DNA from 4 places in the Enterovibrio sp. QJM3NY_24 genome. Region 1 is predicted to be linked to each of the others. Evidence: predicted binding sites of a transcription regulator. Region 1 holds the regulator's gene; each other region holds the start of a gene.
What was found. The regulator CRP, encoded in region 1, controls carbon source genes, mostly activating them, when cyclic AMP is high. The targets are predictions, from matches to a motif close to TGTGANNNNNNTCACA.
Positions count from the first base shown of each region.

Region 2: nagE (N-acetylglucosamine-specific PTS transporter subunit IIBC) is a predicted target of CRP. The motif match lies at 5,144-5,159, and genes of this name have one in related genera.
Region 3: cdd (cytidine deaminase) is a predicted target of CRP. The motif match lies at 2,263-2,278, and genes of this name have one in related genera.
Region 4: rppH (RNA pyrophosphohydrolase) is a predicted target of CRP. The motif match lies at 4,105-4,120, and genes of this name have one in related genera.

Region 1 covers NZ_CM173519.1:3,341,241-3,349,176, reverse strand. Annotated here, with positions in the region: gene astA (arginine N-succinyltransferase) at 1-92, shown strand, start outside; partial or broken gene astD (succinylglutamate-semialdehyde dehydrogenase) at 102-1,558, shown strand; gene AC3CIC_RS15055 (DUF1338 domain-containing protein) at 1,602-2,396, shown strand; gene AC3CIC_RS15050 (hypothetical protein) at 2,465-2,665, opposite strand; gene crp (cAMP-activated global transcriptional regulator CRP) at 2,832-3,464, opposite strand; gene AC3CIC_RS15040 (OsmC family protein) at 3,701-4,108, shown strand; gene AC3CIC_RS15035 (phosphoribulokinase) at 4,236-5,105, opposite strand; gene AC3CIC_RS15030 (YheU family protein) at 5,176-5,394, opposite strand; gene AC3CIC_RS15025 (DUF3187 family protein) at 5,403-6,380, opposite strand; gene AC3CIC_RS15020 (hydrolase) at 6,411-7,379, opposite strand; gene AC3CIC_RS15015 (aminotransferase-like domain-containing protein) at 7,391-7,936, opposite strand, start outside.
Region 2 covers NZ_CM173519.1:2,558,666-2,566,601, reverse strand. Annotated here, with positions in the region: gene AC3CIC_RS11255 (cation:proton antiporter domain-containing protein) at 103-1,671, opposite strand; gene nagC (DNA-binding transcriptional regulator NagC) at 1,845-3,062, opposite strand; gene nagA (N-acetylglucosamine-6-phosphate deacetylase) at 3,070-4,206, opposite strand; gene nagB (glucosamine-6-phosphate deaminase) at 4,222-5,022, opposite strand; gene nagE (N-acetylglucosamine-specific PTS transporter subunit IIBC) at 5,288-6,784, shown strand; gene AC3CIC_RS11230 (beta-N-acetylhexosaminidase) at 6,880-7,936, shown strand, end outside.
Region 3 covers NZ_CM173519.1:1,637,843-1,645,778, reverse strand. Annotated here, with positions in the region: gene sbcB (exodeoxyribonuclease I) at 1-402, shown strand, start outside; gene AC3CIC_RS07295 (hypothetical protein) at 525-1,034, shown strand; gene AC3CIC_RS07290 (CidA/LrgA family protein) at 1,151-1,498, shown strand; gene AC3CIC_RS07285 (CidB/LrgB family autolysis modulator) at 1,498-2,202, shown strand; gene cdd (cytidine deaminase) at 2,338-3,225, shown strand; gene AC3CIC_RS07275 (DMT family transporter) at 3,348-4,232, shown strand; gene purT (formate-dependent phosphoribosylglycinamide formyltransferase) at 4,457-5,632, shown strand; gene AC3CIC_RS07265 (thiopurine S-methyltransferase) at 5,758-6,399, opposite strand; gene AC3CIC_RS07260 (hypothetical protein) at 6,598-7,125, shown strand; gene AC3CIC_RS07255 (basic amino acid/polyamine antiporter) at 7,320-7,936, shown strand, end outside.
Region 4 covers NZ_CM173519.1:556,147-564,082, forward strand. Annotated here, with positions in the region: gene AC3CIC_RS02410 (hypothetical protein) at 284-535, shown strand; gene AC3CIC_RS02415 (outer membrane lipoprotein) at 624-1,103, opposite strand; gene AC3CIC_RS02420 (NADP(H)-dependent aldo-keto reductase) at 1,302-2,339, opposite strand; gene AC3CIC_RS02425 (DUF6482 family protein) at 2,619-2,918, shown strand; gene mutH (DNA mismatch repair endonuclease MutH) at 2,964-3,644, opposite strand; gene rppH (RNA pyrophosphohydrolase) at 4,275-4,802, shown strand; gene ptsP (phosphoenolpyruvate--protein phosphotransferase) at 4,824-7,082, shown strand; gene AC3CIC_RS02445 (sulfite exporter TauE/SafE family protein) at 7,093-7,899, shown strand; gene lgt (prolipoprotein diacylglyceryl transferase) at 7,913-7,936, shown strand, end outside.

The DNA.
Region 1 (7,936 bases):
ACGAAGAGCGCAATGAAGCGTTGATCAGCCAAGAAGTCGCCGATGCGTTGAGTGTCAAAAATGGTGATAACGTGCGACTCGTGTCGGTGTAGGAGTAGATGATGACACAATGGATTGATAACCAACCCATCGCGGGTGATGGTGATATGTTTGATTCACTGAATCCGTTTAACAGTGAGTCAATATGGCAGGGACGAGCAGCCACATCTCCACAAGTGGAAGCGGCTGTGAGTTCGGCGAGAGACGCGTTTGCCACATGGAAGCACACCGCTTTCGCAGAACGTCAGGCACTGGTCGAACGTTTTGCCGAGAAGCTAAAAGAAAACAGCGAACACATGGCACAAGTGATTGCCGAAGAAACCGGTAAGCCACTGTGGGAAACCCGCACTGAAGCTGCTGCCATGGTCGGGAAAATTGCCCTTTCACTGCGTGCTTATCAAGAACGAACGGGTGAGCGCAGCAAAGATGTTGCTGGCACACAGGCGGTGCTGCGCCATCGCCCTCTAGGGGTGATGGCGATATTTGGGCCTTACAACTTCCCCGGACATTTGCCGAACGGTCATATTGTTCCCGCGTTGTTGGCGGGGAATACCGTGGTATTTAAACCCTCGGATTTAACGCCAAAAACAGCAGAAGAAACCATTAAGCTTTGGATTGAAGCGGGACTGCCGAAAGGCGTGATCAATATGATCCAAGGCGGGCGTGAAACGGGCGAGGCGCTGGCACAATCTAAAGGCATCGATGGTCTGTTGTTCACAGGTAGCGCTAACACAGGTCATATTCTGCATCGTCAATTTGCGGGAGAGCCGGGCAAAATGTTGGCGTTGGAAATGGGCGGAAACAACCCGATGGTGATTTCCGATCAATACGGCGATCTTGATGCCACCGTGTATACCATCATTCAATCCGCATTTATCAGTGCAGGGCAGCGTTGCACCTGTGCTCGTCGTCTTTATGTACCGAAAGGCGATCGCGGTGATGCATTGCTTTCGCGTTTGGTTGAGATGGCCAAAAACATCAAAGTGGGTGGTCAATTTGATCAACCTGCCTCGTTCATGGGGTCACAAATCTCTGTGCGCGCAGCAGAAGGCATTCTTGCTGCTCAGGGCAATCTCGAATCACTGGGTGGGCAGCCGCTTCTAAAAGCCCAGTTGCTGCATGATGCCGTCGTCACTCCGGGCATTATTGAAGTGAGCCAAGTGGCTCAATTGCCTGATGAAGAATATTTCGGGCCACTACTTCAAGTGGTGCGTTATGACTCTCTTGAAGACGCAGTCACGCTGGCCAATGATACCCGCTACGGTTTGTCGGCAGGGTTAATTTCAACCGATGACGCAGAATGGGCGTATTTTCTTGACCATATTCGCGCAGGTATCGTTAATCGCAATCGCCAGCTAACGGGCGCGAGTGGTGATGCACCTTTCGGCGGCCGGGAGCATCAGGCAATTTACGACCAAGTGCTTACTATGCCGCTGACTATTGCGCTTATCCCATGGCGTCAATGGAAGGTGAGGATGTGTCCTTGCCTGATCAACTCAGCCCTGGGCTGTCGTTGTAACAAAAGATAAGTAACTACCGAACACTCAATGTAGGAGGATGTGATGGAGCGCGTTCAGGCTTTATTTGATGAGCTTTGGAAAGACTATATCGATAGGTTATGCCCGTCGGCAGCAAAAGTGCATGCGTTATTAGAAGAGGGCAGTCCGCTTCTCAATGACCACATTGCGTTGCGCACTTTTGCGTTACCCAAGGTGGGGCTAGATCGTTTGGCTGCGCCGTTTATCGCCATCGGTTATACCCCTAAAGGGGAGTACCATTTCAAAGCGAAAAAACTGTACGCGCGGCATTATGAGCATCCTAACCCTGATGCACCCAAAGTGTTTATCAGTGAGTTGCTGGTGGGACAGTGTTCCACGGAACTGCAGCAGGCTGTTCGTGCTTTGGTTGATCAGGTAGATGACACAGCACTTAATGATCCCGCGTTCTTGTATGGTGGTCGTTTGTGGGGCATTGACACGGCAACTTATCATCAGTTAGCGGCGGAAAGTGAATATGCAGGTTGGCTGTCTGCTCATGGCTTTGGCGCCAATCATTTCACGGTGAGTGTGAATCAATTGAGTACGCTCCATGACGTGTTGGATGTGAACCAATTGCTGCGAGAGTCAGGTTTTGCGATTAATGAATCTGGCGGTGAAGTGAAAGGGGATCCGCAAGTGCGCTTGGAGCAATCGGCAACCATGGCGGACAAAGTGACGGTGCGCTTTAGTGATGAAGAACTGATGATCCCGGGTGGTTTTTATGAGTTTGCCAAACGTTACCCGTTACCGAACGGAAGCCTGTATCAAGGGTTTGTTGAGGCCTCGGCAGATAAAATCTTTGAAAGTACCGATAAGTAGGGACCGTTAGTGGCTCATGCAGTCGCTACTCCTGTAGCGATTGCCCATCGCGTGTACCGTTCGCCGATCTAATTGCGCTCTGATACCAAGTTTGATGACCACTCTTCGTGAGAGGTCGGTGTTGATTTGCGTCCGTCATCACCGAGCATGCGCTGTAGCTGATAGTGAGACATACCAGCAAAGCCAGTCAATTCGGTGCTGACCTGACCCCAAGGGACGACGGCAGGTGTCGTATTTATGCGGCTAAACGCTTGATGTTCCAAGTCCATATCGATGCTCCATCATCGCAAAAAAACGTTGCACGTAAATGTATACATGCTTTGCATTGAAAGGTAGCACTGGGAAAGGGGTTTTGTGGATTTTTTGACGTGATAGTGATCATGCTCAAACAAAAAAGCCACCATAATGGTGGCTTTCATTTCAAAGCAATAATGCTTAGCGAGTACCGTATACCACGATAGTTTTACCGTGTGCAGAAATTAGATTCTGCTCTTCCAGCATCTTCAGAATACGACCAACGGTTTCACGTGAGCAACCTACGATTTGACCGATTTCCTGACGGGTGATCTTGATTTGCATACCGTCTGGGTGAGTCATAGCATCTGGTTGTTTCGCCAGATTAAGCAGTGTTTGCGCGATACGACCAGTCACATCTAGGAATGCTAAGTCACCAACTTTTTGGCTAGTGATTTGCAAACGACGAGCCATCTGGGAAGAAAGGCGCATCAGAATGTCTGGATTCACTTGAATCAGCTGACGGAATTTTTTGAATGAGATTTCAGCGACTTCGCATGGAGATTTAGCGCGAACCCAAGCTGTACGCTCCTGATCTTCCTCAAATAAGCCCAGTTCGCCAATGAAGTCGCCCTGGTTGAGGTAAGAAAGGATCATCTCTTTGCCTTCTTCATCCTTGATCAGTACAGCCACAGAGCCTTTCACGATGTAATAAAGCGTTTCAGCTTTCTCACCAGCATGAATCAGCGTACTTTTTGATGGGTACTTATGAATGTGGCAGTGTGAAAGGAACCACTCTAGTGTTGGGTCTGTTTGAGGTTTTCCTGGAACCATATCTCTCATTTCCTCTGCAGTTGTTGCCTGATGAGTCTTCCTTAGCCCACCGTCCTGCGGCACAAGTCCGTGGGATAGCATAAAGTGTCAACCGTCAGGCTACAAGCTCTCTGTTTGAGTCATTGAGTTTATCCTTTTTCCAGCACGATTTCTTGATTTTGATATGGACTTCCCCCCCTATTAAAGGCTAAAAACGTGGACAAGATCACGACACTGAAAGTAAACAGGAGAAATAGATGCGAGCAAGCGTCAAGTGGTGCGGAAAAGAGACGTTTTTAGGGCAGTCGAATTCAGGTCATAGCATCGTGATGGATGGGAATGGCGGAGAAAAAGCCCCGAGTCCAATGGAAATGGTGCTGATGGGGGCCGGTGGATGCAGCTCTGTCGACGTTGTTGCAGCGCTTAAAGCGGCTAATCAAGCAGTGTCATATTGTGAAGCCGAACTGACGGCAGAGCGCCGAGAGCAAGCACCGCGCTTGTTTACCCAGATCAATATTCACTTTGTGGTCACAGGTACCGCATTGGATGAAGCATTGGTGGCTTCTGCGGTCAAAGACAGCCTAGAGAAATACTGCTCGGTGTGTTTGATGTTGGGTGCCAGTATTGAAATGACCCACTCTTACGAGGTTCGTGAGGCGGCTTAATGGCGTGTTTGCGGTTTTGTTGGAAGTGACCATAAAACAAAGGAGGGCATGCCCTCCTTTTTTGCTATTGGCTGTTTATCAATGGATTGCCAAGATCTTCATACAGAAAAGGGAGGCTCTCGTGGGCTTAGCTTATCTTGCCCGTTTCGATTAACTGCTGAATAAGCGGTTGGATGATCAACTCCATGGCGAAGCTCATTTTGCCCCCAGGCACAACCAAGGTGTCATGCCGTGACATGAAAGAGCCTTGGATCACGGCCAGAAAATAAGGGAAATCCACTTTCTTGATGCCGCGAAAACGTATCACGACAAAGCTTTCATCAAGACTTGGAATGCCTTTAGCGTTAAGCGGGTTAGAGGTATCAACGGTCGGTACGCGCTGGAAGTTAATGTGTGTGCGACTAAACTGCGGCGTGATGTAGTTAAGATAATCGTCCATTGAGCGCACGATGGAGTCCGTCACGGCTTCTCGTGAGTGGCCGCGGTCGCGCGTGTCGCGAACAAATTTCTGAATCCACTCCAGGTTCACAATTGGCACCATGCCAATGAGCAAATCAACATGCTGAGCCACGTTAATTTCGCCGTCGGCAATACCGCCGTGAAGCCCTTCATAGAACATTAAGTCGTTATTCTCTGGCAAATCTTGCCATGCCGTAAACGTACCTGGCATTTGGTTATACGGCACTGCTTCATCAAACGTATGCAAGTAACGGCGGAATTGTCCCGTACCGTGTTTGCCATATTCATCGAAAAAGGATTCTAGTCTTGGGAAATCATTGGCTTGAGGGCCAAAATAGCTGATGTGACGACCCTGCTCTCTGGCCTTGCGAATTTCAACGTCCATTTCAGGACGCGTAAAACGGTGAAAACTGTCGCCTTCAACCCAGGCCGCGCGGATGTCCATCATATTGAATATCTTCCGAAATGCGTCGGAAGTGGTGGTGGTTCCTGCCCCAGATGAACCGGTGACTGCAATAATCGGGTGTTTTGCAGACATGACAAACCCTGTCAATTTTTAAAATGATGTCAAACAATTAACAGGGTGTAGCGTATTGGTCAAGCAGACGTTAAGCGCTGAGTGATCGCGCGTGCTTGATATCGACCGTTTCGTGTAACTCAGAATAGACCACCATGGCTTCTTTGTTCTTGAGCAGGACATAGACTTGTTCGACTTTTTCATCGAAGCTTGCTTCTTGCTCGCCATAGTCTGTGCCCTCGCGCAGCACAAAGTGCTCAACCAAGTTTTTCAGGGTCTCTTCTGGGATTTCTTGCCAAGGGATGATCATCGCGATACCTACAACATAAAACGGTGGCGGAAAGTGGCACTAAACACGATATCGGTGCTGTTATCGTGGTTAAACATGTTTTCTAGTGCCAACAATTCTATCGCACTGGTATCAAAAAGGTAGCGATAACCTAGCGCGAACTCATGAACGGGTGATGTGAGCTCTCCCAACTCCTTACTGTCAGTTTTAGCTTGTGAGATAAGGTATTCACCAATGAAGTCATGGTTTTCTCGCCATCGATACTGGTAGCTAATTCCTCCATTCATTCCGACGGACTTTACCGGAGCGAAATGTTGCTGTTTGTTGGGTCGATGCACCATCGCAATAGTCGCTGTTACGTGATGATTTTCTTGTTGGTAGGCGTAATTGACCTGCAAAGACTGTTCAAAAGACGTGTTGGTAAAAATGCCGTGGCTGACGCGATTGAAAAACAAGGTGACGCCTAGGCTAATGGCATGGTGCGTTGTGCGGTAGAGGGTCTGTTCACCATAGAGGTTAATGGCGCTTAGCAATGGGTCGCCGACAAAATCTTCCATTGGATCGTTGTTGTCGCTGGGATAGTCGATATAAAAGCGGTTTTCATTGACCTCGGTGCGCCCATTTTGATCAATGCCAAAAACGCTGTGAAACTTTTCCGTCAGCCCATCTAGACGATTATTGGCAGCATAACGGTATTGATACCAAACACCGAACTTTGTCTCTTCACTGAGTGCATGCATGAAACCGAGCATGAATTGATTGTGGTAATAATCGAATTGATATTCTGGGGTATTCGCCCACACGCTTGCCATCGTTGCAGAGGCAAATACCTCCGTTTCATCCGCTTGCAAAAGCGTGGGGTCTTGCATGATGGGCGTTAACCCTGTGATTTGCAGTGGCGCTTGGCTTTGTGAAATGAGTGGCCCAAAGCGCATGGTATCGGCATGGGCACTGGGCACAAAGAAAGATATCGCCAATAGCGAAAAAGCAGTGCGAGATAATGTCATATTTCACCTCTCTCGCCCTGCGTGTTGTGGCTATTCTAAGTGCAGGGCTAACCAGCGTGGTACTTCCTTCTCAAGCCAAAACTCGGGGTGCTTGAGCGTACCTGACACGAAGCCAACATGACCGCCATACTCTGTTAAATGGTAATCAATGTTATCGGGCAGGTGACCGGTTGGTATCACTGCCTGTGTCATAAATGGGTCATCTTTAGCATGGATCACTTTCAGCGGTGTCGCAATGTCTTGTAAGACAGATAACCCACTGCATAGTTTGTAATAATCCTCCGCGCTTTTAAATGCATGGAGTGGTGCAGTGACGGTTTCATCGAACTGATACAGTGTTGAAATCTTTACTTTCTGACCACTTTTCCAATGACCGATTTCGGGGTGACGTTCGAGCTTTTTCGACAGGGTACGATTCATTGAACGCAGCAAGTAAGCCTGATAAACCTTGGAAAACCCGAGCTGGATGCGCGATGAACAAGCCGCTAAATCGAGAGGCGGGCTGATCACACAGCCGGCGTTAATCAACGGGTCATGGTTAAATTCGGCCAGATAGCGCACCAACATATTGCCGCCCAGTGACACGCCCGTTGCAACCCTAGGTACGTCGGGGAAACGGGTACTGATGTATTCCAGAACAAAGCGCGCATCGCTGGTTTCACCTGAATGGTAGCTGCGTGGCTGGCGGTTAATCAGACCGCTACAGCCTCGAAAATGCATCATGACACCGAGCCAACCTTGTTGTTTGAAGGCGTTGAGCAGGCCATTGGCGTATGGGCTGTAAAAACACCCCGCTAAACCATGAAACAAGATAACAACAGGTTTGCCTTGGGCTTGTTCTGGTGGCTCTGTCCAGCACAGATCGAGAAAGTCACCGTCAGGGGTATCTATGCGCTGCCAGATGGGTTCAAACAAGGCTTTGCGTCTGACAAAGCGAGGCAACAGTGTTTGCACGTGGGGGTTACGTCCCCATTTCATGGGCTCGAAATTTTCAGTCATCAAGGTCACACTCACATCGCAAATTCGGACAGCGGGGGGGTGGCTAGCAATTGTGCCAGCTGCTGGCAGCCGTTTTCCAGCGTTTCTCTATTGGGCGGCGCGCTCACTGCAATCCGCACGCAAGGTGGTGCAGAATACCCCGCTGGCACAAATAGCTCAGAGGATTTGATCTCTAGCCCTTGCGCTTTACAAGCGGTCAGAAATTCGCTCAATGACCATTCATCGGGGAGTCGTAACCAACCATGAAAACCATTGGGATGAAAACGCAGCTCCGCATTGCCAAGATATTGTTGTAGTAATGCCCAGCGTTGTTCCATTTCAGTACGGATAGTTTCTAAAATTTGGTTAGCGCCGCCATTTTCCAACAAGATCGCTGCCATGGCGGTGAGCAAGGGACTGATCATCCAACTGTGATTTTGCAGTGCATTGACAAATTGCGGGTAGAAACGCTCTGGCAGATGCAGAAAACCCAAACGTAACCCTGGTGCCAACGTTTTCGCCATCCCACCTATATAAATCACATCATCTGGCGCCAGATTGACAAAAGGCTGCGGTCG
Region 2 (7,936 bases), 780 kb from region 1:
ACCAATATGCGGTTTTTAGTGAATGAAACATTGGTGCTGATGATTTTGTGACCGCTTTTGTGCTTGGGAGCACAAGAGTGGTCACGGATTTCAGAATGAGGCTTAAAGCAGTTGGTCTTTTACATGGCGAGCAAAACCCGCACCTGCTTCGTTGTAGATGTTATAGGCTTCGTTAACGCCAAGCGCTTTGAGTTGTTCAAGTTCATCGACGTACTTAGCAATAGCGGCGACTTTGCCGTCGAATCCTAATTGATTGATCTGCTCCATGGCCAAGGTGTTAGCTTGACTGTTAGGCATCGCAAGAAGGATCAGTTCGATATGGCGAGAGGAGGTGACGCGAGACCAGAAGTCAGGATCTGTGGCATCACCATGAATCACATTTCTGTTGCACTCTTGATGGCTAGCGACTGAATCTTCACGCGCTTCAATGCCTAGTACTTTTGACGGAAATTCTATTGCGAGTTCATCATACGCACCACTGCCTATGCGGCCCATACCGATGATAACCACGGAAGCATCACCGAGATCGATAAGCTGATCGTTATGATGGATTCGTTCTGGTGACGGGTCGTTGAAGCGTGATGATACAGCGCCGTAAATTTTATGACTGAACGTATTCAGTGGTGCAGCTAACATGAAGGACAAAGACACTGCAATGGCGATGGCGACCAAAATACTGCCGGGCATGATGCCCATTTGGTAGGCAATACCACCGACAATTAAGCCAAATTCACTGTAGTTAAACAGGGTGAGCGTGGCGAAAAGCGAGGTCCGGACACGGAATTTGAAGCCATTGAATATGACATAGTAAAGCAGGCCTTTTAATGGCAACAGTAGCAGCAGCAATAGCGCAATCATCAATCCTTGCAATGTTGGCTGCTCTGACAAGCCAATATTAAGGAAAAAGCACACCAGAAAGAGTTCTTTCAAGTTGAACAGTGATTTGGCCATCTCTGATGCACGGGGATGTGCTGCCATCATCATGCCCAGAAGCAAAGCACCTAGGTCTGCTTTCATGCCAACAACATCAAAGAAACCCGCCCCTGCGACCAACGCAAGGAAAACACCATAAAGCACTAAGACTTCACCATGACCGACGCGATCCAGTAATTTAAAGAACAACGGACGGGCCAATGGCAATGCAAATAACAGTAGGGCTTCTATTCCGGGGACTTTTCCAGAGGCGATGGTCAGGAAAATAACGGCAAAGATATCCTGCATGATGAGAACGCCGATAGCTAATGTGCCGTAGGTGGCGTTCATTTCGCCTTTCTCTTGCAGGGCTTTGATGGCGAACACGGTACTGGAAAAAGAGAGAGCAAAAGCAACAAGTACAATGTCGTTTAACGCGAGGCTTGAAAATGCGGAAAAGCCAAGTGACTTAAAGCCCATCAAGCAAAGTGAGAACAGTGCAGTTGTCATCACGTTATGGAGTGTGGCACCGAACCAAATCTCTTTATTGAGCAGAGACTTTACGTCGAGTTTGAGACCAATAGTAAACAGCAGCAAGGTAACACCCAAATCGGCTAACGTTTGGATAACGGGCGTGGAGGTGAATCCTGCTGCATGTAAGCCAAATCCAGCAATCAAGAAGCCAACGAGTGGGGGCATGTGGCAGCGCAGCATTAAAAAACCGCTGAGAAATGCGACGGCAATGATAACGAGATCCATGGTTTTGATTGTTTCCTTGCGAAAAAATAGCGCGTTTAAGCCTAAGCCGGTCAAACAGGGGGCCTAACAACAGAAAATGATAAGATAAAACAAAGGCAACACGGTAAACCTGTGTTGCCTATGAAGCTAAACATAAATTAGCTTAAGCTGTGCCTAATTTGTGTAACAGAATTTTAGTCTTCGAGCAGTTTTTGAAGCAATATTCCGTTAAGCATCGCGCGTTTAACCAGCGCAAATGCGCCGAGTGTCGGTGTAGTAGAAGACAAGCTGGCTGCGACAACAGGAAGATTCTGGTGGAAGGCTCTTAGTGATTGGTTTTCTACGCAGCGTTGAATGGCTGGGAACACCACGCTTTTTGCTTCGGTAATTTCACCAGAGATCACCACTTGTTGTGGATTGAACAAGTTAATTGTCATCGCGATGGCTTTGCCTAAGTGATTACCTACCTTTACCAATACCTGACGCGCGAGTTCATCACCGGCAACAGCGGCACGACAGATGTCGGATACGTTGAGGTCTTTTTTGCCTTGCAGCATGCTTTCATGGCCTTGTGCCAAAAGCTGCTGTGCGTGCTCGATAATAGCTGGATTAGAAGCAACCGTTTCAAGACAGCCAAAATTACCACACTGACACTTCTTGCCGAGCGGGTCTATTTGAATGTGTCCGATCTCGCCAACGTTGCGGTTGTAGCCTAAAAACACTTGGCCATTAACGATAATACCTGCACCAGCACCATTGTGAACACTGACGAGTAGGGTGTCGTAGTAGTTTTTACTCACCCCGAAATAATGTTCTGCCAGTGCCTGACCTCGTGTGTCGTTTCCGATGTAACACTGCACACCAAATTCATCACGAATTAAGTCACTTAACGGTAATTTGTCGATCGTAATATGTGGCATGTATTCGACGATACCTGTTTCGGCATCAACGAGGCCGGGTAGCGAAATCGCCACGGCAATCAGTTCTTTTACAATGTCTTGTTGGCTAGCGAGGAAACTGTGAAGGTGAAAAAGAAGACCTTCAATCAGGGTTTCCTGATTGGGATAGTGAAACGCTTCGTCATGCTCGGCGAGAGGTTTGCCCGACAAGTCGAACAGTGTTAGTTCGATGCGGTCACGACCGAGTCGTACAGCAAGAGAGTGAAAAGGGGCACATTCGGTGGTCAACGAGATGGCTCGTCGACCTCCTGTGGACGCTTGTTGCGCGACCTCTTTAATCAGGCCGCGCTCAAGCAACTGGCGGGTAATTTTGGTAACACTTGCTGGAGCAAGACTGCTCACGTCAGCAATTTGGATTCGAGATATCGGCCCTTGTTGGTCGATAAGTCGATAAACGGCGGCACCGTTTAGCTGTTTAACCAGATCTACGTTACCAATTTGTCCGCCTGTCATAAATGTCCTAATTCAATGTATATTCGCCGTTAACTACAGTCGCTTTGACATTGAAATCGCGATCAAACACGGTCAGGTTAGCGACATATCCATTCTTGATAGCCCCTAGCTTGTCATCCATGCCGATTGCACGTGCAGGATACAAGGTTGCCATGCGGATCACTTCATCCAAAGCGATGCCTACGTGTTCGACAGAGTTTTGTACTGCTTCAATCATGGTCAATGCCGAACCGCCAAGTGTGCCATTCTCATCAACACACTTACCATCACGGTAATATACTTTCTTACCTACAAAAATAAAGTGATCCATGTCTGCTCCTGCAGGCGCTGCTGCATCAGTAACAAGAACCAGTTTCTCACCTTTCAATTTGTGGGCAATGCGAATGTTTGCATAATCTACGTGGAAACCATCTGCAATCACGCCCGTATAAACCTCCGGGGTGTCGTAGATAGCGCCAACCATACCAGGCTCGCGACCCGCAATTGGTGTCATCGCATTGAACAGGTGGGTGGCAAACGTGATACCCGCTTTAAAGCCTAGACGCGCTTCAACGTAGCTTGCGTTGGTGTGACCTGCAGATACAACGATACCTGCGTCAGCCAACTGACGGATATGATCCGCTGGCGTCAATTCTGGTGCCAGCGTCACTTTCGTGACGACATCTGCATTAGCAGTGATGAAATCGATCATTGCGTCATCAGAGCGACGAATGAAATCAACACTGTGAATGCCTTTTTTGGCAACATTCAGGTATGGACCTTCAAGGTGCAGACCGAGTGCTTGATGCTCGTATTGTGCTTGGTAATCACGAATCGCACTGACTGATGCCTTCATATCTTCATCAGAAGACGTGATCAGTGTTGGCAAGAAGCTGGTGCAACCAGACTTCAGGTTTGCCAGATGCATCGTGTGGATAGTGTCCGCGGTCACTTCATCGTTGAACATCACACCGCCACAACCGTTAAGTTGTAGATCGATGAAGCCAGGGCTGAGATATGCGCCATCAAGTGAACGAGTTTCAATGCCTTCTGGCAATTCACTTTCAGGACAAACGTTCTGGATCAGGCCACCATCGACGATGACAGCATGATTATCCAGCACTTCGCTACCAGTAAAAATTCGGCAGTTAGTCAGTGCGTACATGAATACTTCCTTACCTTACAGGTTTTTGATGTTTTCAGCTTCTAGCTCATGGAAGTACTTAACTGTCTTCACTTTCAGCTCAGCTGTTGATGGTTCGTCACAAATCATCAGTGCTTTAGGGTGCAATTGAAGCGCAGAGACAGTCCACAGGTGGTTCACTGAACCTTCTACCGCTGCTTGCAGAGCAAGTGCTTTGTTGTGACCTGTAACCAGAATCATCACTTCTTTTGCGTCAAGCAAGGTACCTACGCCAATGGTCAGTGCGTGTTTAGGTACTTGGTTGATGTCATTATCAAAGAAACGAGAGTTAGCAATACGCGTATCTTCCGTCAAGGTTTTGATACGAGTACGTGATGAAAGTGACGATGCTGGCTCGTTAAATGCGATGTGACCGTCGTTGCCAATGCCGCCCATGAACAGATTGATTCGACCGTAAGATTTAATCTTGTCTTCGTAACGCTGACATTCTTCTTCGTGATTGTCAGTGTTTCCGTTCAATAGATTGATATTTTCTTGTTTAATATCAATGTGATTGAAGAAATTATTGAACATGAAGCTACGGTAAGATTCTGGATGATCTGCTGGGATACCGCAGTACTCGTCCATGTTGAATGTAACCACATGTTTAAAGCTTACTTCGCCTTGCTTATGAAGATTAATCAGTTGTTTATATGTGTTCAGTGGAGTGCCACCAGTCGGCAAACCCAGAACAAACGGACGATCTTCAGTTGGAGCAAATTTGTTAATTGCATCAACAATATAGCGTGCTGACCAAAAGCCTACTTCATGTGCGGTTTGTAAAGGGATAAGTCTCACGGTACACCTCTTAATTAATTCAAATTCAGACTATACAGCATAGTGGATTCGTATCTTAGTTTTCATCATAAAATAAGTTTTATGATGGCGCTAGCAAAAAACAGGATCTCGTATCGTTTTGAGTGACAAAAATCACAATTGCACCTGTTTTAATTTGCGGGGCGAAATTAATGGAATAAACTCCACCTGACTCACATTGGATAGTAAAAAAAGTCCCATGTTGTCATTACATCTCTGAGAAAGAACCACTATAGGGGGAACACAGGTGAATATTCTCGGTTATTTCCAAAAAGTAGGTAAAGCGTTAATGGTACCCGTTGCCACGCTTCCTGCAGCTGCAATCTTAATGGGTATCGGCTACTTTATCGATCCGACCGGTTGGGGCGCGAACAGCGTTCTGGCGGCATTCTTGATTAAAGCAGGCGCTGCAATTATCGATAACATGTCTTGGCTGTTTGCTGTAGGTGTTGCCTACGGTATGTCTAAAGACAAAGACGGCGCTGCTGCACTAGCAGGTCTGGTTGGTATGTACGTTGTTACGACGCTACTGTCGCCAGGTGCTGTTGCACAAATTCAAAACATTGACCCAAGTGCTGTTCCAGCGGCTTTCGGTAAGATCCAGAACCAATTCGTTGGTATCTTGGTCGGTATCATGTCAGCGGAACTGTACAACCGTTTCTCAACAGTAGAACTGCACAAAGCGTTGTCGTTCTTCTCTGGTAAGCGTTTGGTTCCAATTGTTACTTCTTTTGCTGCAATCATTGTTTCTTTCATCCTGATGTACGTATGGCCAACTGTTTACGGTGGTCTGGTTAACTTCGGTGAAGGTATTCAGGGCATGGGCGAACTGGGTGCAGGTATCTATGCATTCTTTAACCGTCTTTTGATCCCAGTGGGTCTGCACCACGCTCTGAACTCAGTATTCTGGTTCGACGTTGCTGGCATTAACGATATTCCTAACTTCCTGGGTGGCGCTAAGTCTCTGGCTGAAGGTACTGCAACTGTTGGTGTAACAGGTATGTACCAAGCGGGCTTCTTCCCAATCATGATGTTTGGTCTGCCAGGTGCAGCGCTAGCTATCTACCACACGGCTAAGCCTGAGAACAAAGAAAAAGTAGCATCTATCATGATCGCTGCTGGTTTCGCATCGTTCTTTACCGGTGTAACAGAACCTCTTGAATTCTCATTCATGTTCTTGGCTCCTGGTCTGTATGTGCTTCACGCACTTCTGACTGGTATCTCTGTATACATCGCTGCATCTATGCAGTGGATTGCAGGTTTCGGTTTCTCTGCAGGTCTTGTTGACATGTTCTTGTCTACACGTAACCCGCTGGCTGTTAACTGGTACATGCTTATCGTTCAAGGTCTGGTTTTCTTCGGTGTTTACTATGCCGTGTTCCGCACCGCGATTGTTAAGTTCAACCTGAAAACGCCTGGTCGTGAAGACCTAGATGACGACGCTGAATCAAATGGCGTTGAAGCATCTAAAGAAACCAGCATCCTAGCTCGCCAGTATTTGAAAGCGTTGGGCGGTCACGACAACCTGACGACTATCGATGCATGTATTACTCGTCTACGTCTGACTGTTAAAGATGGCGCTCAGATCGACGAGAAAACACTGAAAGCACTAGGTGCGATGGGTGTTGTTAAATTGGGCACCAATAACCTGCAGGTTATCTTGGGTCCTTTGGCAGAAATCGTTGCTGGCGAAATGAAAAAAGTCGGCACAAGTGAAGACTTGACGGAAATCAAACTGCCTTAACTAAAATATACTGACTAAACAGTCAATATGGCCGGCCCTTAGCGGGGTCGGCTTTTTTTGGGCCGAATTCGGCCAAATCGTAGGGAAAAATACAAATGAATAAGACATTTAAGATGGGAATCTTATCTGCAGCGGTTGCTGCAGGTCTTGCTGGTTGTGGCGTTCTGCCTTCTGGCTCTGCACAACAAGCAACGGTAGATGCGTTGGCTTCTCAGCTGAACATTAGCTACGACGTTCAAACCAACCATGGCGCGCAAGAAGGTCTAGCATGTCAGGACATGGGCGCTGAGTGGGCATCTTGTAACAAAGTAAACATGACGGTTGTTAATGAAGGTGATGCCGTTACTAGCAATGATTGGACAATCTATCTGCACAGCATTCGTGTGTTCCTAGATGTCGCAAGCGACGACTTCACGATTGAACACCTAACGGGTGATCTTTACGCGCTGACGCCAACGCAATCTTTCGATGGTTTCGCGGCTGGCGAAAAAATCGAAATCCCCCTGATTGCGGAATACTGGCAGTTGTTTGAAACTGACTTTATGCCACGTGCGTATGTTGTTGCTGGTGATGCAACACCAAAAACTATCGCTTCAATGGACACTGAAAACGTTGATGCATTTGTTGCTGAAATCGATGGAGACAAGTGGAAACGCACGCCTGAAGACAACAATATCTTGGCAACCGCGGCATCGCGCTTTGCGAAAAACAGCGATGTAGCGCAACTGTCGGATGGTGCGATTGAAGCATCTATTATCCCAACACCACTGAAAACTAAGCAAATGCGTGGCGCTCTGCATGTTACGTCTGGCTTTGCCGTGACGAACAATGCCCTAGATGCTGACCAATTGGCGGCATTTGAAGATCGTGCAGCGCTTTTGGGTGTCAACGTAGACGGTGATATCGCACTTAACATCCATGTTGATGCGACAGCATTTAGCGGCGAAGAAGCGGTATCGGGTGCTTACAAGCTAGCAGTGAATGCAGCAGGTGTTGATGTTCTTGGTTTTGACCGTGTAGGTGCATTCTACGGTTTGCAATCACTGATGGCATTGATGGACAAAGACGACAGCGGCATGCTGCCATGGGTTGCGATTGAAGATGCCCCTCGCTTTGAATACCGCGGTGTGATGGTTGACGTTGCGCGTAACT
Region 3 (7,936 bases), 1.7 Mb from region 1:
GTAAGAGAAAAACTGGTCGAGCTTTACGCTGAAAAGCCCCAGTATGGCGATGCTAACAATGTGGATGCGGCCCTCTATGATGGTTTCTTCTCGCCGTCTGATCGCTCCACCATGGATATCATTCGTCAAACCAAACCGGAAAATCTCGCGGCGCTTGAAATCAATGTCGCTGACAAGCGTATTCATCCGCTGTTGTTTCGCTACCGTGCCCGCAACTATTCTTGGACGCTGACTGACAGCGAGCAAAAGAAATGGCACCTTCATCGCCGAGATTATTTCGAAACACACTTACCTGAATACATGGCGCGATTGGAAGATCTCGCTGAAGAAAATCAAAGCGACACAAAAAAATTAGCGATTCTTAAATCCATTTATCACTACGTCGAATCGCTTGTATCTTAGTGATTATCACCAACCTTTGCTGAATACCGCGTGATGTACGCTATACACCCCCAAAGAAACAGAGGTGTTACATTTGAATTTCCGTGATTTGAGTCCACACTTTTCTAATAAGAGATAGTGAGGTGGATGAGAAAATGGTAACCAAAGTAAACAGTCGGTGCTACCGCTTTTCTAACGTCGATTTTGAACCAGAAAGCCGTTCCTTGTTTTGGCAAGACAGTACAGTAAGCACACTCACCTATGAAGAGTGTCGCTTACTAGAAATGCTTTGCTACCATGCTGGAGAAGTGCTGTCTGCTCGTATTCTGTATGCTTCTACATCGTTACCCGACTCTTCTTTTTCTCAGCACCAAAATAGCCTGTGCTCACTGCTGGCTAAATCTTATCGCCATGGCGAAAAAATACTTCCGTTAGATGTGGTGGGCGATCATGGCTACCGCGTTGCGTTGCCTCAAAAAACCTATCAACGACAAGCTGAAGTGATACCCAATCCCTCAGAACCTGACCCTCTTGACATTCACATCGATGAACCCGTACAAGAATTGAAAACACAACGTAACGTTGTGCCCATCATTACAGGTACGCTTCTTTCTGTGCTCAGTGCTGCTGCAGCGATTATCTATCTGATGTAACGCCCTTCACGTTGCCTAACTATTGTGCAATGGTGGGAATTACCATGTTTTGAACAAGATTTTCATAGCGAGCTCAGTCTAGAATAGTTTCACGACTGTCTATCAGGGTCTTCGACGTGAAATATCTTCTTGGTTTCGCACTCATAGCGATTTATACCCTTGTGGGTAGCTTACTGACTCAACTGTTACACCTTCCAATACCCAGCAGTATCATTAGCATGCTGTTGCTTTTCGTGAGCCTAACAACGGGCATCGTACCGGGACGTTGGGTAAAAGATGCCTGCACGGTACTGATTACCATCATGCCACTGTTCTTTATCCCTGCCAGCATGGGGCTAATGGATCACTTTCATCTGTTGATCACCGATTCGATGCCTCTTTTGGGCGCCACAATATTGAGCTCTACGGTGGTGCTGATTGTTATGGCAAAAATTCTGGATAAATATCAAGGGGAAGATAACTAATGTGGCTTATTGCAACCCTTGTGGTGTACTTCATCGCCCGTCATATTGCCTTAAAACTACGTCATCCTATTTTCAATCCTTTGCTGATCAGCTTACTTGTACTGATGCCAATGGTGATTTATTCAGGCAATACCTACAAAGAATACTTTGACCAGAACAAAACCATAAATTTCATGCTTGGCCCTGCAGTAATTGCATTGGCGTATCCTTTATACGAGCAAATGCACGTGATTAAACGACACTGGAAAACCATCTTATTGGCATGTCTTGGCGCGAGTTTGCTCTCAATGACTCTTGGCACCACATTCGCGTTGCTGGCGGGCGGAGATCTCCAGATAGCAGCATCTGTGTTGCCAAAATCTATCTCAACGCCTTTTGCCTTGGGCACGGCTGAACATATAGGCGGTATTCCTGCGGTCACGGCTGCACTCGTGGTGGTTGCAGGGCTTTTCGGTGCACTGATTGGCTATCCGCTACTGAACATCATGAAGATTAAATCCTCTCTTGCTAGAGGCCTTTCAATCGGCGCGGTGTCTCACGCCATAGGCACGGCAAAAGCAGCTGAAACTCACTATCAGGAGGGCGCATTAAGTTCATTAGCGTTAGTGATATGTGGGATCATGACAGCCATTCTTGCCCCGTTTGTTTTTCATGTCATTGAGTTCTTTGTTAATTGCAGCCCAATCTCGACCTGTATCAAATGAAATCGAATTCATGTGAGGTCACTTATATTTATGAAATGATACGTCTCATTGCACCATTTAAGTGATCAAAATCACATTAATAGGCAGGCGTTTGCTCTTAAAATGATTCCCCATACAACAACACTTGGAGCAAGCATGCGAGTTAGCATTCAAGACGCGATTGCAGCCCTACCCTCACCACTCAAAGAGGCTATGGAACAACTCTGCACCTCGCCAGATTTTGACGCGACAATCAGTGCCCAAGACTATGAAAACCTACTCAAGCTAACGGGCTTAGCAGACAAAGACCTGCGTGTTGCCATGCTGCCTATCGCTGCGGCTTACTCTATCGCCCCTATTTCAAAGTTCTATGTTGGCGCGATTGCTCGTGGCGCGTCGGGTCGTCTCTATTTTGGTGCGAACATGGAATTTGAAGGTGTGCAGCTCAATCAAGCGGTACATGCCGAACAATCTGCCATTAGCCACGCTTGGTTGAAGGGGGAATCTGCGCTTAAAGACATCACCATCAACTACAGCCCATGTGGTCACTGCCGTCAGTTTATGAATGAGATCAACGGCGCGGATACACTAAACATTCAACTTCCCGATCGTGAAGCCAAGTTATTACACGAATATCTGCCAGAGCCTTTTGGTCCGATTGATCTCGGTATCGACCAGCCACTGCTGGCTCCTGTTAACCATGGTTTAACGGCCGAGGAAGACGATGCACTTATTCAGGCTGCTGTCAGCGCAACGAATCGCAGTCATGCACCGTATTCACACAATTTGAGCGGTGTGGCTATCCGTGACAATAACGGGCAGATCTTCTCAGGTATGTACGCAGAAAATGCCGCGTTCAACCCTAGTCTTCCCCCGTTGCAAGTCGCGCTCATCGCCATGAACTTGGCAGAAGTGGCATTAAAAGACATCCAAGAAGTTGTTTTGGTGGAAAAAGCCAACGCCGTGATCAGCCACTTGCAAGATACACAAGCGGTTCTAGAGGCCCTAAACCCAGATATTCCTTTGGGTTATTTGGCCATTTAATGCCCAGTTGATGCGTTTATCGTCATAACATTGAAAAACGCTGTGTAACACCGGCGTTTTCGTTATACCCCGCAGACAAAGTTCGCTACTATCACGTCACTTTTCCTCATTTCTGTACACGCATGAGCCAATCTCACAACCCCGTTCTTGGCGCTTCTTGGATGCTCACCGCTGGCGTATGCTTTGCGATGATCAATAGCCTTGCGCAATATGTCAGCTTCAAAATGCAACTACCTTCCACCACGGTTGCGTTTGTTCAGTACTTTATTGCGCTGATTGTGATGATCCCTTGGCTGAGAAGCATGGGCATTCGCCAAGCACTTAAGACCGACCATCTCGGCATGCACTGTTTACGCGTTTTCTTCTCAGTCATTGGTATCCAACTTTGGCTATGGGCACTCGCTTATCCCGTTCCGATTTGGCAAGGCATTGCGTTACTGATGACCTCCCCACTGTTTGCCACAATTGGTTCAGGCCTATTTCTGGGTGAGCGAGTAGGCCCTGCCCGCTGGCTTGCTACATTGAGCGGTTTTGTGGGCGCAATGATCATTCTAGAGCCTTGGTCAGACGATTTTAGCTGGGCAACCATGCTACCTATCGGTGCTGCGTTCTTCTGGGCAACTTATTCCTTGATGGTTAAGAAACTGTCGCACAACGACTCTCCCACCACCATGGTCGTTTACCTGCTATTGCTCATCACGCCGTTTAACATCTTGCTAGCGATACCAGATTGGACAATGCCAAAAGGAGAAATGGTGTGGCTTATTCTGCTTGGTGCAGGCCTGCTCACTGCTGTTGCTCAATGGGCTATCGCCAAAGCGTATGCCGCTGCGGATGCGTCATTCGTTCAGCCTTTTGACAATGCCAAACTGCCTTTGAATGTGTTGTTCGGATTTTTGGTGTTTGGTTGGGTCCCGCCGGGTCGCCTTTGGTTGGGCGCTGCGATCATCGTCGCTGCGGTGTTCTTTATTACCCACTGGGAAACCCGTAAAGCTAAAAATAGCTAATACGACTTTTTGTCGTTTTCCGCCGCCTTTTTAGGCGGCGGTACTTCTATCGACCACTTATCACTGCTAAGCATTAATCAACCCGCCATCGTCAACCCGTCGCCAATAAACACTCACTTAGTTCAGTCTTCCTAAAACCTTACAAACCACAAAGGCAAACGCTTGCGCAAACGATTGCTTAAGGTAAAATCACCAGCAGTTATTTGCATTGATGGAAGATAATCATGATTGGAACAGCAACTCGTCCGGGCGCCACGCGCGTCCTGCTGTTGGGCTCTGGTGAGCTAGGTAAAGAAGTAGCGATTGAATGTCAGCGTCTTGGTATTGAAGTCATCGCGTGTGACCGTTATGCGGATGCGCCCGCGATGCAGGTTGCGCATCGTAGCCATGTCGTCGATATGCTCGATGGCGATGCGCTTGCAGCCATCATTGCCCAAGAGAAACCAGATTACGTGGTGCCAGAAATCGAAGCCATTGCCACTGATCGCCTCGTTGAGCTTGAGAAATCCGGCGTGAATATCGTCCCTACCGCTCGCGCAACCCAACTCACCATGAACCGAGAAGGCATTCGTCGTCTTGCCGCAGAAGAACTTGGTGTGGCAACCTCCCCGTATGCCTTTGCTGATACCTCAGAAGCGTTTCACGCGGCAATTGAATCTGTTGGTATGCCGTGTGTGGTTAAACCTGTTATGAGCTCTTCAGGCAAAGGCCAGAGTGTTGTGAAGACCAATGCTGACATCGAAAAAGCGTGGAACTATGCACAAGAAGGCGGTCGTGCTGGGCGTGGTCGCGTTATCGTCGAAGGCTTTGTTGATTTTGACTATGAAATCACCCTTCTTACCGTCAGTGCCATAGATGGCATTCATTTCTGTGCACCCATTGGCCATCGCCAAGAAGATGGTGACTACCGCGAATCATGGCAACCTCAAGCGATGAGCGTAAAAGCGCGTCAGGCAGCCGAAGAACTCGCAAAAAAAGTGGTGGCGGCATTAGGCGGCTATGGCTTATTTGGCGTGGAATTATTCGTAAAAGGCGATGATGTGCTGTTCAGCGAGGTGTCCCCTCGTCCACACGATACCGGAATGGTAACGCTGATTTCGCAAGACCTTTCTGAGTTTGCTCTTCACGTTCGCGCGTTCTTAGGTTTACCTATCAATGCGATTAACTTGTATGGCCCTTCGGCATCTGCCGTGGTGTTAGGAGAAGGCAGCTCAAACAACATTGGTTTTGATGGTATTGCACAAGCACTACGTTACCCAGATACCCAAGTCCGTCTGTTTGGTAAACCGGACATTGATGGCCGTCGCCGTCTTGGTGTGGCATTGGCAAGAGACACAGATACCAATTCAGCAGTGCGTAAAGCCGTTACCGCAGCATCTGCCATTCAGATTGATTTTTGATCTCGATTAATCTGTTTAGCGCTACATCTAATCGGACAAAACGAACCTAGATTGGCGCTGCCGAAATAAACCAGCCACCCAATGGGTGGCTGGTTTTCAATGAGAGAACGTCAAGTTTTCTTGTTTTATTTCGACTCGATCATCCACACTTCTTCTACGAAATACGAAGCCGCTTGCCCTTTCGGTGGGCGATCGCTGTTTTCATCTCGTGCTAACTGCGTAATTTTATAGCCGTCATACAGTGACATCACCTCTTCCGCCGTCACACTAAAAGGAGGGCCATCCATCTGATCTTGTGGGTAATCCAATGTCACTAACAATATTCGACCACCTGGTTGCAGCAAAGAAAGAAGCCTATCAACATATCGCTGTCGCATGCTTTGGGGCATAGCAATCAGTGCTGCGCGATCGTAAATCAACGGATAGGTGTCTAACGGCGCGGTAAAATAATCACCGCTGTAAATGGAGACCTCATCAAACTGATAAAGCTTCATGATAGGGCTGATCGCCGTCACCAGCGGCGTATAAAGGTGCTCTGAGAAAAACGCACGCACGGCGATCTCACTCAATTCCACACCCACCACGTCATCATGTTTTGTCGCCAGCCAGCCAAGATCCACTGACTTTCCGCACAGAGGGACAAATACCGCTTCTTCGCGTTTTGGGGTTAATGCTGCCCAATATTTTGTCAGCAGAGGGTTCGTGTCGGTAAGGTGAAAACCAATACGATTCTCCGCCCAGCGGCTATGCCAGAATTCCTGATCCATATCCAGATCTCATTATGTATTTCCATTGTGAGGCCATTTTAACAACGCCGTCAGGCCACATAAACTGATTTTTAAACCGATAAGATCATCAATATTCGTGATCACCGTCTCGATGTTCTCTTCATTCCTATTGTTTTTTGATAAATATATAACTACTGTATGCCTATACAGTATTGGATATACACACAGGACTTTGAGATGAAACAATCATATGCAACGCTTCATGCGGTATCTCATTCAGACCATTCTCGCTCTGCGGTTCGCCAGCATTACGCACGTATTGCGGCAGGCTCTAGGAGTTTTCATGAAGCTGACTCAAGTACCCTATCGGCTAGCAGCACAACGTCGGGAAACCTGGTGCCAGTTAGCGTATATCAAAACAATATGAGTGAATTGGCCTACCTGCTTCGTTTGTTGAAAACGCATAGCAGCAGCCAAAAATGGATCACCTTGATTGCACCGCCTTCAAATTTTTGTTTATCCCTTTTTCAGCAGGCTGGCATTCAAGCATCTCAAATCCGTATTGCAAGACCAACAGCCACTTATGATGCGGCAGCGCTGATGCAAAAAGCGATGGCGTCAGACACATCATCCGCGGTTATCGCATTTGGTGATTTTCACGATTTCGAACAAGCTTCAATGCGCAGCGAGGATCAACGAGATTCGGCGAAAAGTATGTTTGCACAAGGTTTCGTGATTAACGGATTGCCCGAACACCTGCACTAAAGCTGTCTTCAAAAATTACTGCCTCGCGGTATTTTGTGCATTAAATGCACTCAATGCCGCGAAACCTTTCCTATTTCAAGACATCTTGTGATTCTTCAATCGCATCCAATAAATTAGCAATCATTAATCCCATTTCTGAACAAATGCTCCCTATAAGTTCTTAACTATAATGACCCACTTCTGAAGTAGATTTTGTGGGCATTATTTTGGGCAAAAAACTGGACTTGAAAGCGCTAACGGCGCTAGTGATTGGCTCAATGATTGGCGCTGGTGTATTTAGCTTGCCGCAGAACATGGCTGCTATTGCAAGCCCTGCGGCCGTCACGCTAGGCTGGGCAATCACAGGTTTTGGCATGGTGTGTTTGGCTCTGACGTTTCAAGAACTCATCGTCAACAAGCCTGAAGTGACGGGGGGGGTATTTGGTTATGCCCAAGCCGGTTTTGGTGATTTATGTGGGTTCTTCTCTGCTTGGGGCTACTGGCTCAGTGCCGCCGTGGCGAATGTGTCTTATTTGGTGATAGTTTTCAGTACGCTGGGGCTTTTCTTCGACACCAGTTCGTTAACCCTATTTGGAAATGGCAACACGCTACTTTCCATTGGCTTGTCATCAATACTCATCTGGCTTGTACACACCTTAGTGTTACGCGGGGTGCAAACCGCAGCTATCGTCAATTATGTCACCACTATCGCCAAACTTATTCCCATCATCATTTTTATCGTCGCCGCACTGATTGCTTTCAAATGGCATACCTTTACGTTCGATTTCAGCGGCAGACAAATCGCCAATGAGCCCAGCTTATTTGATCAAGT
Region 4 (7,936 bases), 830 kb from region 1:
TGTTGATATATTGATCTCTGTCATTAATATTAACAGTGAATTTACAAACGCGGTTATCACTCAGGTTAACGAATTTAAGGAGGCAACGAATGAAAAATCATACTTTTACAACCGTTATGACCTGCGCCTCCAATTTGTGCGCAGATATGCGAAAACCTGTACAGTAATTTCCGCACCCCTCGAAAGTGGGCCGCGGATATCTCTGCGGCCAAATGTGAAAGCAACAACTCTCATTTCCCCCGCAGATTATCCAGAACCTCCTAAACACAATATGGAGTCCACAATGAACCAATCACTTTACCTTCGTCTAGCCGTTATGTTCGTTCGTTTAGATATTAAGCATGAAGAAGCACAATGGCGAAAAGCACATCGACGTATCCGCTACATTGGAGATCCTATGTCTGAGCATTTAATGCGTGACATCGGTTTCGAGAAAGATGGCTTTTCCATTGGTCACACTGTCGCGCCTCAATTTAAAGCACAACGCGAAGTGGCACGTATGCGTCGCCGGTTGAGGTTGAACCCTACCACGTAGCGAAAGGGAGCCTTCTTTGCTGGGAAGGCTCCCTATCCTTTTTAGTCTGTGATGAGTGACACTGAGTCGCAGCCAGTCATATATATAGCTAGCGCGGAACCACCCGCGCTGTATCGCCATCCACATTGACCTGCACTTGCTGACCATCTTGGAAAATCATATCTGGGTTGACCGCCTGAACGATCGAAATGATCTTTCCACTGTCATCGAGTTTAATCGTGAGGTTCACCCCGTTACTTTCCCCAGCTTTTGCAGCAGCTTCACTGCCGGCATAACCGCCAAGCAACCCCCCACCAATCGCTGCGATTTCAGAGCCTGTGCCGCCTCCAACTTTGGAGCCTAGTATTCCACCAATGGCTGCCCCTGCGATGGTGCCAATGAGATTGGTTTGACTAGAGCTGTCGAGAGTCACTGGCTCTGCCTTAATCACCGTGCCGTAATACACGTCTTGAATGGTACGTGTATCTGTTGTGCCGTAGGAATCGCCGTAGGGGTTTGGAGATGTGCAACCTGCTGTTCCTAGTGCCAATATGGAAATACAAAATACACCGATATGATTTGCTTTCATGCCTTGTCCACCCTGTGTGAAGTCGGCATCAATTATAGTGTTCGACGGCTGAGTCTATGTGCGTGTGACGAAAGAAAAAGCGCCAATTGGCGCTTTTCTTATCTTAAAGACAAACTAGTTATGCCTCGTCTTGTGCTCATTAGCACCACGCGACTCAGTGCTGAATGACTCAGCCAGGCAGTCGCTTGCTGATGCGAACTATGGGCAAGGGTTTGAGTATTTCGCGCTCACTTCATCGATGCGAGTTAACAGCTCTTCTGGCAATTGAATATCGATAGATTCGATATTGGTTTTTAACTGGTCGAGTGTCGTCGCACCAATGATGTTACTGGCAACGAAAGAACGACTGTTCACAAACGCTAATGCCATTTGTGCGGGGTCGAGCGAAAACTCGTTGGCGAGGTCAACGTAGGCTTTTGTTGCGGCTTGTCCTTGCTCTGTGAAATAACGTGCAAACCGTTCCCATCGGGTACAACGAGCCCCTTCTGGACGAGCGCCATTCAGATACTTACCCGTGAGTACACCAAACGCCAGTGGCGAATAGGCCAGCAACTCAACACCTTCTTGATGGCTGATTTCTGAAAAAATGCCCACTTCAAAGCTTCGGTTAAGCAAGTTGTAAGGGTTTTGGATTGAAACAATGCGGGTTAGGCTGTGTTTTTCCGCCAATCGCAGATAGCTCATGACACCCCAAGGCGTTTCATTCGAGACACCGATATAGCGAATTTTTCCTTCACGCACCAGTTCCGATAGCGCATCTAGCGTATCGAGCAAACTGACACCTGAGTTTTCATCTTGATGTGTATAGTTAAGTTGGCCAAAGCTGTTCACATGGCGTTGTGGCCAGTGAACTTGATACAAGTCGATGTAGTCGGTTTGTAGGCGAGCAAGACTGTCATCAACCGCCTGACGTACATTGCGGCGATCGAGCGACATGTTATCGCGAATGTAAGGAACACCACGTGGCCCTGCCACTTTGGTTGCAATGACCACTTTGTCGCGCTTACCTGATTTTTGCAGCCAGCTACCGATGTATTTCTCTGTTAACCCTTGAGTCTCTTGGGTGGGGGGAACGGCATACATTTCGGCCGTATCAATAAAGTTCACACCCAGATCCAATGCTAACGACAGTTGTTCATGGGCATCAGCTTCTGAGTTTTGTTGACCAAACGTCATGGTACCGAGGCATATTTTACTGACGTCTAAGCTGGTATGAGGAAGAGTATGAAATTGCATCCGTTCTCCTTGGATTGCGCTTATCGCCCAATGAGGTTGATTTGGCTCATTGTCGAGAGAAGAGGTTTGAACTTCCATCTTAGGAGATTCTGCCTCAGGTACAAGCTTCAAAAACAGCGAAAGCTTGTACGACTTCAACTCGTTGAGTAAAAGACAGTCAGCAAGATGCACCAAGAGTGAAAATCACACAGCATAAACAGAAATTTCATCAAGATAATCTGTCAGTCAGCCCCATTTTTATACTAGGATTAACATTTGGTTAACAATGCGGGAGGCTAGATGAAATTAAAGCAATTGAAAAATTGGATACAGGCTCACCCTGACAATGTGCCGCATTGCTATGTGGTGGCACATGCTGGTGGGGCACAACATATTGTGGAAGTGGAAGTTAGGCATCAACTAGAACCTTTGAGAGATGATAAAACCGATGAAGTGATGCACTTTGACAACATGGAGCAAGTCAGTGCCAAGCTGAAAAAGCTCGGTATTAGAAAGGTAACGATGCGCTTACTAGACCCTTATGATGAATTTGGTCCTGCCGATGCCTCGTGCAAAGAAGACATGGAGATCTCGCTCTAGCGGGTCAACGAATACGCCAACTGCAATAGACTCTGTATCTTTCGGTTACTCGCTATCTGACAATAAGAAATGTCGGGCGAGTATCCTTGCGGTGAATTGGGTTCGTAAGTAAAAGCCTCTTGGTAACGTTTTGATAGGTTGACCATTTGCTCCGTAAGCTTCAGTCTTCACTTTGCTGTTAGCCGCTTTCGGGCGTAGCTGCAAAAATTCACCGTGTTTTGCTGAAATCTCGTGGATCTTGCCTAGCACAATAAACTCCATTAACTCTTCCCAATCTGCCTTAAGTTGTTTCTCTTCCTCTTGTGATGGTTGCCAGATAAGCGGCATTCCAACGCGGCGTTCTGACACCGGGATTTCGCGTTCGCCTTCAACAGGCACCCACAACACTTTGGACAACTTATTGCGGATGTGGCTACTTTCCCATGTCAGTCCATGAACACCGGTTAGCGGCGCAACGCAGACAAAGGTGGTTTCTAGCGGTTTACCACTGTGGCTAATGGGGATCGATTTCAGCTCAATACCAAGATCCTGAAAATCTTGCTCTGGCTTGCTCCCAGCTGTCGCACCCAGACAGTTTTCCAACAACATACCGACCCAGCCTTTTTCACGACGAAGATCGGCAGGACAAGCAATGTCTCGTTGCGAAGCAAGCTCGCCAAGGGTAAATCCTGCCAGAGCATAAGCACGATCGAGCAATTCTTGTTCGGTTGTTGGCGCGGGGATCATGGGGCTATCCATTCAATGTTAATCGTCAGAACGCTATCAGCCAAACACTGAAAACACCAGTGTTTGTATGGGACTGACAATGGGATCACTCAGTGATGAGTATTTTCCAATGTTATCCACAAGGATCAAGCGATAATCATGACTCCCTAGTGTCATGGATGCATATACAGTGCTTTTAATGTGTTGATTATAGAGCGATCGTCCATTATTGATGAGGAAGTGTACGAATGGTGTGGGTAACTCTCATTTTGGTGGATCTTTGAGCACTTTAAGATCTTCTTGATTTTCCAAGGAGGAAATAGAATCTAGTTTGTTTTATTTTTCATTCAAAGCATTGATATTAAATATTTTATTTTGTATTTCTCAAGTGGGCGTAAAATCATGTATGGCTATCACATCATGCTTTATTGCCGTTTAAAAGGTGTTCTTCACAAATCTATCCACAGAAAGCGTGAATAAATGTGCGCTTGGTCTCATCAAGTTGTTTATAACTTATGGTGAGGGCTTGTTTTATCCCTAAAGGCGGTTGAACTCCCCAAAAAATGCGTTTCATACACAATGTTTGTTTACCACTGTGTACATAGTGTGAAAAAATCACTGTTAATAGAGATTTATATTTGAGGTCGTCCAGTGATAGATGGCGATGGTTACCGTCCTAATGTAGGGATAGTAATATGCAACAGCCACGGTCAGGTTCTCTGGGCTCGTCGATATGGACAACATTCCTGGCAATTCCCCCAAGGTGGTATTGATGACGGTGAAACGCCGGAACAAGCCATGTACCGAGAGTTATACGAGGAAGTAGGGCTCTCGAAAAAAGACGTAAAGATCCTGGCGACAAGTCGCCATTGGTTGCGATACAAGTTGCCAAAACGTCTGGTTCGTTGGGATTCAAAACCAGTGTGTATTGGGCAAAAGCAAAAATGGTTTTTGCTCAAGCTGGAATGTGACGAGTCAAAAGTGAACATGCAACGGAGTGGTACGCCAGAATTTGATGGTTGGCGTTGGGTCAGCTACTGGTATCCGGTCAGGCAGGTGGTGTCGTTTAAACGCGATGTTTACCGACGCGCAATGAAAGAGTTTGCAGCGATTGCGATGCCTTTTCGTGAGCGAAAAGTGAAGCGCAGTAAAGGTAAACGAGGCTCAGCTAAAAACTAAAGGAAGGCTTAGAGGGCGCCGATGCTGACGAAACTGCGAGATATCGTTAATAACGTGGCGTCATCCAGTGACGTTAAGCAAGCGCTCAATACTTTAGTGAGTGAGACCTGCTCTGCGATGGATACAGAGTGTTGCTCTGTTTACATCGCCGATCACGATCGCCAAGTCTATGAATTGATGGCCACCCAAGGCCTCAATGCGAAATCGCGTCGTGTGGCGCTGTCTTTCAACGAAGGTCTCATCGGTCTTGTTGGCCGTCGAGCAGAACCCATCAATCTTGCCTTTGCCAGTGGGCATGTCGACTTTAAACATTTCCCTGATATCGGTGAAGACGTTTTTAATGCGTTTCTTGGCACCCCAATCATTTATCGTCGTCAGATTCTCGGTGTGCTGGTTGTGCAGCAACGAGATTCCCGTCAGTTCAACGAAAGCGAAGAGTCTTTTCTTGTAACCTTAGCTGCGCAGTTGGCCGTGGTGTTTGCCCATGCTAAAGCGCAAGGCTTGTGGCCGAGCGATGTCAAAGGCTCTTTGCTATTGGAAGGTGCCGCTGCGTCTCCCGGTGTCGCAATTGCAAAAGCGTGGTGTGATGTTTCCCAGCCTCGCCTCGATCTTGTTTCTCCTGCTTCTTGTCTGGATAACCAAAAAGAGCGTGATCGCTTAGATGGTGCGTTAAGTGCTGCGATTTCTGATTTCCGTCGCCTGAGAAAGCGTTTTGACAATGAGTTGAATCAAGACACGCTGGCGATCTTCGATCTTTTTATCCATTTACTGAACGATCCTGTGCTTCGCAAAGCCATGAACGAGCACATTCAGCAGGGCGATCTCGCGGAGTGGGCAGTTAAGCAAACGATTGATTCTTTTGCTGAACGTTTCCAAAACATGTCCGATCCCTATCTACGTGATCGTGCTAATGACGTGAAAGAGCTTGGTCAGCGTTTGTTGTATTTCCTCGAGAATCAGGAAACCAAGCAGTGGAACCTTGATGAGCCCGTCATTTTGTTTGCCCGAGAGCTGACCGCGGCGATGTTGGCTGCCATTCCACGAGACTGCTTGGCAGGTGTGGTGGCAGAAGAGGGCGCGGTGAATGCGCATGCTGCAATTTTAGCGCGAGCATTAGGTATTCCTGCCGTGATGGGGGTGGAATTTAACCCACAAATCATTCACCAGAAAAAAGTGGTGCTGGATGGCTTTAAAGGTCGCGTGCTGGTTGAGCCCTCTGCGCACATTCTTAAAGAGTACAAGCGCCTTCGCGATGAAGAGCTGGAGCTGCAACAAGAGGTGGACAGTGCGTTTACTCGGCGCACAGAAACTGCAGATGGCGTGAGGGTGGAGATCCACCTCAATGCGGGGCTCAGTGCCGATACGAGTATTGCGATTAACCGTGGTGTTGACGGCGTGGGTTTATACCGAACGGAAGTGCCGTTCTTGATGCAACGCAGCTTTCCTTCAGAAGAGGATCAGGTAAAGCAGTACCAATCGATACTGGATTGCTACCCAAAGCAATCTGTCGTGATGCGAACACTCGACATTGGCGGAGACAAGCCGCTTCCTTATCTGAAAATCGAAGAAGACAATCCGTTTTTGGGTTGGCGAGGCATTCGTTTCACGCTCGATCACCCCGATATCTTCCTTATTCAAGTCAGAGCCATGCTGCGTGCCAGTATTGGGCGAGACAATCTCGCTATTCTTCTGCCGATGATTTCAGGGCTTTCGGAGCTACTAGAAGCAAAAGCGCTGGTGAATCGGGCATTTAATGAAGTGTCTGAAATAGCCGTGTCACAAGGGAAGAAACTCAACAAGCCGCGTCTTGGTATTATGGTTGAAGTGCCATCGGTGCTTTACCAGTTTGATGCAATTGCTCCGCATATCGATTTTCTGTCTGTCGGTACCAATGATTTGACTCAGTATCTGTTAGCAGTAGATCGAAACAATGCCCGTGTGGCGGACGTCTATGATACATTTCACCCTTCAGTGCTGGCTGTGCTTCACCAGATCTTGATGAGCAGCCAACGATTGAAGTTACCTGTGAGTGTGTGTGGTGAATTCGCGGGTGATCCCATAGGCGCTGCATTGCTGGTGGGTATGGGTTATCGACAGCTCAGTATGAATACGCGTAGCGTTGCCAAGATCAAATATGTACTTCGTCATATCCCGTCAGAGGCGTTGCAGAAACATGTTCTCGCGATGCAGCAGTTGTCTTTAACTGGCGAGATACGAAAAGCCTCAGAAGACTTTTTAGAACGTTATAGCTTGGGTGACCTCATCCGAGTCGGCAAATAGGAACATTTTCATGGTTGATGCCACCTTGTGGCTGTTCGGGGCATGCCTTGTACTCGGCAGCTGCGTCGGTTTGCTAGCAGGTTTGCTTGGCATTGGTGGTGGCTTGATCGTTGTGCCTGCGCTATCGGTACTTTTGCCGTGGGCGGGCATCACACCTTCATTGGTTATGCCAATGGCACTTGCCACATCGCTGGCCAGCATTGTTATTACTTCTTCTTCTTCCGCTTATACCCATTACCGTTTAGGCAATGTACTGCCTGCTGTTGTGCGAAGCCTGTTGCCCGGCGTATTGCTTGGCGGTTTATTGGGTAGCGCGATCGCCGATCGATTACCTGCGGAATACCTGCCTCGTGTGTTTGGCGTTATTGTGCTTTTGTTGGCGCTTCAAATGGCGCTGTCATTACGCGTTAAGCCCGCTAAGCCGTTCCCTTCGCCTGTAAGAAATGTGTTCAGTGGCGGTCTGATAGGCATGATTGCTAGCCTTGCGGGTATTGGAGGTGGGTCGCTGACTGTGCCTTACCTCAATTACTATGGCGTTGAAATGCGCCAAGCGATCGGCAGTGCCTCTTTATGTGGTGTTTTTCTCGCGCTAGCAGGTATGGCGGGTTTTATCTTTTTTGGGCTGACACAAACTGAAACCTTACCAAGGTTCAGCGTGGGATATGTTTACTTACCTGCGTTGATTGGTATTGTAGTCACCTCTGTTTTTACAACGCGATATGGAGCGAGGCTGACTTCACGGTTGCCGACGCCAATCATTAAACGTGTTTTTGCCGTGTTCTTGCTCTTGGTTGGGGCAAGTATGTTTTTAAGCTAAGGAAGACAACTCTATGTCTCTGACATTTCCCCAAATT